DNA from 2 places in the Nocardioides seonyuensis genome. Region 1 is predicted to be linked to the other one. Evidence: riboswitches for the same ligand, from Rfam matches in the RefSeq annotation. Region 1 holds a riboswitch; the other holds the start of a gene.
The links. A riboswitch is a leader RNA that binds a small molecule or an ion and turns the genes downstream of it on or off. The one in region 1 is predicted to bind cobalamin.

Region 1 (4,409 bases):
GCGGCCCGGGTGGGCAGCGAGCTGACGGTGCCGCTGGTGGCGCAATCGGTGGTGCTGACCCGGACTCAAGCAAGGTCTACCCCGATGGGAGACGGGGAGTCGCTGACCCAGTTCGCCGCCACCGGCGCAACCCTGGTGTTGCACCTGGCGATCACTCGGACCCGGACCCTGATGGCCGAGCTCGAACCGGTCGTCGGGGGAGACTGCCCGGTGGTGGTCGTGTACCGGGCCAGCCAGCCGGAGGAGTTGGTGTTGCGCGGAACCGTCGACACCATTGCCGATCAGGTGGAGGGGGCCGGGCTACGACAGGCGGCTGTCATCTTGGTCGGACGCACGCTGGCTGAGGCGCCTGCCCTCGCAGGAGGGGAGTCGTACCTGTACAGCCGTGAGCGGGACAGGCTCACGAAGCGACCGTTGTAGACCACGGTCTCCTGCAAGACGCCTCCGAGGGGCTCAGAGGCGCAGGCTCCACTGCGTCACGGTCCGCAGCGGCGTCCATCCGGTGAATCTGCCAACGGGGTGCGTCGTCTCCACGGCGAGGCGGGTGAGCTCGCCGCCGTGCGTCCGGTATGCGTCGGCGAGGAGCGACTCCGTCTCGAGCGTCACACCGTGCACGACCAGGCGTCCGCCCGGACGCAGCGCCGCCAGGCACGCGTCGAGGACGCCGGGGCGCGTGGCTCCGCCGCCGATGAAGATCGCGTGCGGAGGCTCGAGGCCGGCGAGCGCGTCAGGGGCGGGACCTTCCACCACACGGAGGTCGGGCACGCCGAGACGCGTCGCGTTGCGTGCCACCCGGGCGGCGCGCACGGGATCCGCCTCGACCGCGGTCGTACGGCAGGTGGAGTGTGAGCGCATCCACTCGATGCCCACCGAGCCGGCGCCTGCACCGACGTCCCACAGGTGCTGACCGGGCGCGGGGGAGAGACGAGCCAGGGCCGAGGCCCGAAGGTCGCGCTTGGTGAGCTGCCCATCGTTCTCGAAGGCCTCGTCGGGCAAGCCTGCCACCCACGACGAGCGCCACCCCGCGGCGTCCGCGGGGACCTCGATGGCCAGGACGTGCAGCGCAGGGACATCGCTCGCCGGTGTCTGGGCCCATTCCCGGGCGGTCTTCACCGACCGCGACTCGGCGTCGCTCCCGAGGTTCCCGAGCACCGTGATGACAGCGTCCGGATGGCCCGTCTCGGTCAGCAACCGGCCCACGAACGTGGCTGTCGGCGACCCGGACGTGAGGACCAGGATCCGTCGCCCCGGAGCGACCTCCCGCAGCACCCGTGCCTCGTGTCGTCCGACCAGCGTCACGACCACCGACTCCTCGGCCGACCAGCGCATCCGTGCGCGTGCCAGGGCCACGGAGGAGATCGAAGGGAGGACCCGGACGGCCTCGGCGCCAAGAGCGCGTACGAGCGTCGTGCCGATGCCCGAGACCATCGGGTCACCGGACGCCAGCGCGACCAACTGGCGACCGCGCAGCTCGTCGAGCAGAGCCGGTAGGGAAGGCGCGAGCGGCGAGGGCCACGGGCGTCGTTCCTGCCCCGGCACCGGGGCCACGAGGGCGAGGTGGCGTCGGCCGCCGAGGACCACGTCTGCCTCCCGTAGGAGCCTCTCCGCGGCCGGCTGGAGAGACCCGTCGGCCCCCACTCCCACCACGGTCACGAGGTGTCCACGAGGAGGGGGAGTCAAGTCATCCACGAGTCGGGAGGCTATCGTCAGCCCAACACGTGAGGTGCCCCCGCGCCCCAGCCATCGGAAACGGTGGGGACGAGCAACGGGGAGAATCTGGGAAGCCGGTGAGAGTCCGGCACAGGCCCGCTGCGGTGAGTCGAGCACTCCGTCAGGAGTGACTCGACAAGTCCGAAGACCGGCCTCGCGTGAGCCAATCCATGGCCTACGAGCGGGAGCCTCAACGTGCCACAGAAGTATCCATTTTCTGCCGTCGTCGGCTGCGGGTACGACCCCACGACCACCTCCGGTCTCGACGACATGGGCCTCGCCCTCGTCCTTACCTCGATCAGCCCCGAGATCGGTGGCGTCCTCGTACGCGGCGAGAAGGGCAGCGCCAAGTCGACCACGGTCCGAGCACTCGCCGACGTGCTGCCCTGGATCGACGTGCACGACGGCGACCGGTTCTCCACCGACCCGCACGACACCAACGCCACCTCGCCCGACCTCAGCACCGACCCCGGCGCCGCCCGCGGCCCGGTGGTCAGCCGCCCCGTACGCCTCGTCGAGCTGCCCGTCGGCGCCACCGAGGACCGCGTGCTCGGCTCGCTCAACCTCGAGAAGGCGCTCACCGCCGGCTCCGTCGAGTTCGAGCCCGGCCTGCTCGCCCGCGCCCACCGCGGCGTGCTCTACGTCGACGAGGTCAACCTGCTCCACGACCACCTCGTCGACCTGCTCCTCGACGCCGCCGCCACCGGCCAGGTGACCGTCGAACGCGACGGCGTCTCCATCGGCCACAGCGCCCGGTTCGTCCTCATCGGCACCATGAACCCCGAAGAGGGCGAGCTGCGCCCCCAGCTGCTCGACCGATTCGGGCTCACCGTCGAAGTCGCGGCACCCCGCGACCCCGCCCTGCGCGTCGACGTCGTACGCCGACGCCTCGCCTTCGACCGCGACCCCGCCGCCTTCGTCGCCACCTACGCCACCCAGCAGGCCGAGCTCACCCGCCGCATCGCCGAGGCACGCGCCCGGATCGACGACGTCACCCTGGGGGACGCGGCCCTGCTCAAGGTCGCCGAAGTGTGCGCCGCGTTCGAGGTCGACGGGCTGCGCGCCGACATCGTCACCGCCCGCACCGCCGTCGCCCACGCCGCCTGGGCCGGACGCCGGTTCGTGACCCGCGCCGACATCCGCGCCGCCGCCTTGCTCGCCCTGCCGCACCGACGCCGCCGCAACCCGTTCGACGCACCCGGCCTCGACGAGAAGCTGCTCGACGAGATCCTCGGCGACGACGACCTGCCCGAGCCGCCCGAGCCCGAGGGGCCCACGCCGGCGGACGACGCCACCGACGCCTCTGACGAGAGCCCCACCGAGGCCCCTGCCGACATCGAGCCCGGTGACACCGACAGCACCGACCCGGCCCCCGGTGACACCACGCCGACCGACCCGGACCCCGCCCAAGGCGCAGCGTCCGACGACATCGCCGCCATCCTGCCGCCCGCGCCCCAGCAACCCCAGCCCACCGGCGACGGCACCTCCACCACCGTGAAGTCCGGCGACGCGTACCGACCCCGCCTCTTCACCGTCGGCGGCCTCGGCCACGGCACCCCCGGCCGACGCAGCCGTGCCCTGGGCGACACCGGCCGCCGCGTCGGGGCCCGACCCGGCCACGGAGCCGGTGCCCTGCACCTCGTCGAGACCCTGCGCGCCGCCGCCGAACGCCACGCCACCTCCGACACCGCCCGTACGGCAGAGGGCCGCTTCACCCTGCACGCCAGCGACCTGCGCACCGCCGTGCGCGAAGGCCGCGAAGCCAACCTGCTCCTGTTCTGCGTCGACGCTTCCGGCTCGATGGCCGCCCGCAAACGGATGACGCAGGTGAAGGCCGCGATCCTCTCGCTGCTCACCGACGCCTACCGACGCCGTGACAAGGTCGCGCTCGTCTCCTTCCGCGGCACCGACGCCGAGCTCACGCTGCCGCCCACCGGCTCCATCGAGGTGGCGGTCGCCCTGCTCGACGACCTCCCCGCCGGGGGACGCACCCCGCTCGCCGCAGGGCTGCTCACCGCGGCGGACGTCGTCCGGCGGGAGCGGCTCCGCGATGCACGCCTGCGCCCCCTGCTCGTCGTCGTCACCGACGGCCGGGCCACCGCAGGAACCGACGCCGTGGCACGCTCCCGGCAGGCCGCCGCGCACCTGGCAGCGCTGGGTGTCCCCGGGGTGGTCGTCGACTGCGAGGAAGGACCGCTGCGACTCGGGCTCGCCCGCATCCTCGCAGGCCACCTCGAAGCTGAGCACGTGCCCATGGCCCGCGTCAGCGCCACCGGCCTCGTCGACGTCGTGAACGGACGGGTGGCCTGATGAGCACCGCGACCCGAACCGTGACCCACACCTCGACCGGCACCCTCGCGCCCCTGCTCCCCGGCACCGTGGCGCTGGTCGGCGGCGGCCCCGGCGAGGCCGGACTGATGACCGTGGCTGGCCGCGCCGCCGTCGAACAGGCCGACGTGCTGCTGGTCGACCACCTCGCCCCCTCCGAGGCGTTGGGCTGGGCACCGTCCGACGCTGAGATCGTGGACGTCGGCAAGCTCCCACGTGAAGCCTTCACCCCGCAGGAGAGCATCAACGCCCTGCTCGTCCAGCACGCCCGCGCGGGGCGCCGCGTCGTACGGCTCAAGGGTGGCGACGGGTTCGTCTTCGGACGAGGCATGGAAGAGCTCGAGGCCTGCGCCCAGGCAGAGGTGTCCGTA
Region 2 (4,409 bases), 400 kb from region 1:
GTAGACCGGCGTGCCCAGGAAGGCCTCGATCTGGAGGCGAGCAGCCTTGCCGACGTCGCGCAGGCGAGAGCCCTTGTGGCCGATGATGATGCCCTTCTGGCTGTCCCGCTCGACGTAGAGGTTGGCGTGGATGTCGAGCAGCGGCTTGTCCGCCGGCCGGCCCTCGCGGGGGTTCATCTCCTCGATGAGCACGGCGATGGAGTGGGGGAGCTCGTCGCGCACGCCCTCGAGCGCCGCCTCGCGGATGAACTCCGCGACGATGGCCTCCTCCGGCGCGTCCGTGAGGTCGCCGTCGGGGTAGAGCGGAGGTCCCTCGGGCATCAGGGCGAGCAACAGGTCGGCGAGCAGCTGGACCTGGTCGCCAGACACTGCCGAGACGGGCACGATCTCGGCCCACTCGGTGTCGGTCTCCCGCCCGAGCTCGGCGATCGAGACGAGGTGCTCGGCGAGCTGCTCGGGAGTCGCGAGGTCGGTCTTGGTCGCGATCGCGATCTTGGTGGTACGACGCACCTTGGCCAGCTCGTTGACGATGAACCGGTCACCGGGCCCGACCTTCTCGTTCGCCGGGAAGCACACGGCGACGACGTCGACCTCGGCCCAGGTCGTCGTGACCAGGTCGTTGAGGCGCTCCCCGAGGAGGGTGCGGGGACGGTGGAGTCCGGGAGTGTCCACGAGGATGAGCTGCCCGTCGGCGCGATGGACGATCCCGCGCACGACGGTGCGCGTCGTCTGTGGCTTGGACGACGTGATGACGATCTTGCTGCCCACGAGGGCGTTGGTCAGCGTGGACTTCCCGGCGTTGGGGCGCCCCACGAAGCTGGCGAAGCCGCTGCGGAAGCCCTCGGGTCGCGTGCCGTAGACGGGGCCGGCGGGGGCCACCCCGCTGACGTCGAAGTCGCGGTCGTGCTCGCTCATCAGGTGGTCTCCCGTGCTGCGTCGTAGTCGGCCCAGATCTGCTCGTCGGTCTTGCCTGCTGCCTTGCCCGCTCGCCAGATCGGCCCCGGGTCGACTGCCCGCGGCTGACGACCGGCCGTGGCGCGCCAGTAGCCCATCACGTCGTAGTGGGAGCTCGGCAGCCTGACCTCGCGCATCAGGTGCTTGCGGATCGCTCGCATCTGCGCCGACTCCCCCGCCATCCAGAAGTAGCCGGGGCCCAAGGGCCACTCCAGCGACTCGACGGCCTCGGCGAGCGCGCTCTGGCCGGGAGCCGGCGGCGACAGCCACGCCACGTCGGGACCGGACGGCAGGTAGCCGGTCATGTCGTCGGAGACCTCCGCGAGGATCCGCGTCGGCAGGTCGGGATGGGCCTCGGCGACACGGGCCATCGCCGGCATCGCCGTGAGGTCCCCCACCATGAGGAGCCACTCGGCGTCGGCAGGCAGGTCGAAGGACGCCTTCGGCTCCGTGATGGTCACCGCGTCACCGACGCAGTCACGCATCGCCCACTCCGTCACGAGCCCGACGTCGTGCACGACCACGTCGAGGGTGACCTCGCCCCCGGCGAACGAGCGCACGGTGTAGTAGCGGCTCTGGAACTGCCCGGGCACCACGAGTCCGACCCACTCGTCGGGCACCCCCGTCGAGGTGAAGGCCTCCGTGCCGTCGGGCTGCTCGAGCTCGAGCACCAGCCTGACGAGGTGGTCCGACAGCGACTCACGGCGTCGTACGGTCGCCTCGTATCGCGCTGCGCGGGTGCTCACACCGGCAAGGCTAGCCGCGCGGCTCCTCGGTCCAGCCCCCGTGCCCGACCGCAGACGCTGTTCGCTAGAGTACGTGCGCCCTCCCAGGAGGGCGCCACGGCGCTCAGTGAAGTCCGGTGAGAAACCGGCGCTGTCCCGCAACTGTGAAGCCGGCCCCGATCGATGTCTGGGGCCGGACGAGCCAGGTCACCTGACTCCGTGGTCCACGCAACTCGCCTCGGACGAAGGTGAGTCGTGCAGGCGGGACCACCTGGTTTCGGCGGCCGACTTCTCTCGTCCTCCGCACGAAACCGGAGGAACACCATGTCCCATCACCTCGCGGCGCGCTCAGGCGCACTGCTCCTCGCTGCCTCGCTGCTCGCGGCATGCGGCCAGGCCGACGCCGGGGACGGCTCGGCCGACCGGCCCAGCAGCGACCAGACCACCGACGCCAGCTTCCCGGTGACCGTCGCGTCCGGGCAGGAAGGCGACCTCACCGAGATCACGGTCGACGCCCGACCGGAGTCGATCGTCTCCCTGAGCCCGACCGCCACCGAGATGCTGTGGGCCGTCGGTGCAGGCGACCAGGTGGTCGCCGTGGACGACCAGTCCGACCACCCCGAGGGCGTCCCGTCCACGAAGCTCTCCGGCTACGAGCCCAACGTCGAGGCGATCCTCGGCCACGCGCCCGACCTGGTGATCTCCGCCGGCGACAGCGGCGACCTGGTCGCCGGCCTGGAGGACGCCGGGGTGCCCACCCTCCTGCTCCCGTCGGCGAGCGACCTCGACGAGGCCTACGCCCAGATCGAACGCGTGGGCGCCGCGACCGGTCACGTCGCCGAGGCGGCGCAGGTGGTCGCGGAGACCCAGCAGGGCGTCGAGGAGGCGGTGGCCTCCGCCCCGGACGTGTCGGGGCTGACCTACTTCCACGAGCTCTCCCCCGACCTCTACACCGCCAGCAGCGGCACCTTCATCGGCGAGGTGTACGGCCTGTTCGGTCTGGAGAACATCGCCGACGCGGCTGCCAAGGACGGCGACCTCTACCCGAAGCTCTCGGCCGAGTACGTCGTCTCGGCCGACCCCGACTTCGTGCTGCTGGCCGACTCCGAGTGCTGTGACATCCACCCCGAGGACGTCGCCGAGCGCGCCGGCTGGAAGGGGCTCGACGCCGTCGAGAACGGCGGGATCATCGAGCTCGACGAGGACGTGACGAGCCGCTGGGGACCTCGGGTCGTGGAGTTCGCCGAGACCATCGCCGCGCTCGTCTCCGAGCACGCGCCAGCGAACTGACCCGTGGGTGACCTCGCCGTGACGGCGGTCGCCAGCCCCCCTCGGCTGCGGGTCCCCGGCTTCGTCGCCGCCAGCGCTGTCGCGCTGGCGGCGGCGCTGGCCGGTGCTCTCGTCGGTCCCGCGGGCCTGACGTCGCGGGGCGTCCTCGCCGAGCTCGTCGACGCCCTCCCGCTGGTGTCAGTCGACTCGGGGCTGACTCCCACGCAGCAGGCGATCCTCTGGCAGATCCGACTGCCGCGTGTGGTGCTCGGCGCCCTGGTGGGAGCCACCCTGGCGAGCGCCGGCGCCGCCTACCAGGGCGCGTTCCGCAACCCCTTGGCCGACCCCTACCTGCTGGGCGTGTCCAGCGGCGCGGGCCTGGGCGCCACGCTCGGCATCGTGTCGGGCGGCAGCCTTGGTCCGTTCGACATCCCCCTGCTCGCGTTCGGTGGCGGCCTGCTCGGCGTCGCGGCGACGTACGTCCTCGGCAGCAGCGTGGGCGGCGAGGGCGGGGCGGTCGCGATCGTGCTCGCCGGAGTCGCCGTGGCGGCCTTCTTCAACGCCCTGCAGAGCTTCGTCCAGCAGCGGTACGACGACTCACTGCTGGCGGTGTACTCCTGGATGATGGGCCGTCTCAGCACGGACGGGTGGTCCGACGTGCTGCTCGTGCTGCCCTACGTGCTCGTCTCGTGCGGCGTCATCCTGCTGCACCGTCGCGCCCTCGACGTGCTTGCCGTCGGCGACGTCGAGGCCGCCAGCCTGGGCATCGACCCCGCTCGGGTGCGCCTGGTCCTCGTCCTGGCAGCGACCCTGGGCACTGCCGCCGTGGTCAGCGTCAGCGGCCTCATCGGGTTCGTCGGCGTCGTCGTCCCGCACGCGGTCCGCCTGCTCTTCGGGGCATCGCACCGCACCCTCGTCCCGATGGCCCTCCTGCTCGGTGCAGCCTTCGTGGTGCTCTCGGACATCGCCGCCCGCTCGGCCCTGGCTCCTGCGGAGGTGCCGATCGGGGTCGTCACCGCGGTCGTCGGCGCGCCCTTCTTCCTCGTCGTGCTCCGCCGCAACCGGGCGGCAGCATGAGCACGGTGGTCGAGGTGCGGGCCGTCTCGGTGAGCAGGTCCGGGCGCCGCGTGCTGCAGGACGTCGACCTGGACCTCGCCGCCGGCGAGTGGCTGGCAGTGGTCGGACCCAACGGGGCCGGGAAGACCAGCCTCCTCCACGCCCTGGCCGGCCTGGTGCGGGCCGGGGGCCGGTTGCGGGTGGCAGGCCTGGACCCGGGGTCGACCTCGCGCCGACGGATGTCCCGGGTCGTCGCGCTGATGCCCCAGCAGCCCGTCGTGCCCGAGGGCTTCAGCGTGCGCGAGCTGGTCGCACTGGGTCGGACTCCACACCGCAGCCGCTGGGGATCGGAGACGGCCCGCGACCGGGACCTCGTGGAGCACCTGCTCGTCCGCCTCCACCTCA

Region 2: another riboswitch for cobalamin. It lies ahead of EXE58_RS14820 (ABC transporter substrate-binding protein); the one in region 1 lies ahead of EXE58_RS20350 (VWA domain-containing protein).

Annotation. Positions count from the first base shown of each region.
Region 1 is NZ_CP038436.1:3,449,815-3,454,223, forward strand. It holds gene EXE58_RS16735 (cobalt-precorrin-4/precorrin-4 C(11)-methyltransferase) at 1-420, shown strand, start outside; gene cbiE (precorrin-6y C5,15-methyltransferase (decarboxylating) subunit CbiE) at 454-1,689, opposite strand; cobalamin riboswitch at 1,722-1,865, shown strand; gene EXE58_RS20350 (VWA domain-containing protein) at 1,906-4,020, shown strand; gene cobA (uroporphyrinogen-III C-methyltransferase) at 4,020-4,409, shown strand, end outside.
Region 2 is NZ_CP038436.1:3,053,978-3,058,386, reverse strand. It holds gene era (GTPase Era) at 1-915, opposite strand, end outside; gene EXE58_RS14825 (siderophore-interacting protein) at 915-1,700, opposite strand; cobalamin riboswitch at 1,755-1,909, shown strand; gene EXE58_RS14820 (ABC transporter substrate-binding protein) at 2,004-2,969, shown strand; gene EXE58_RS14815 (FecCD family ABC transporter permease) at 2,973-4,025, shown strand; gene EXE58_RS14810 (ABC transporter ATP-binding protein) at 4,022-4,409, shown strand, end outside.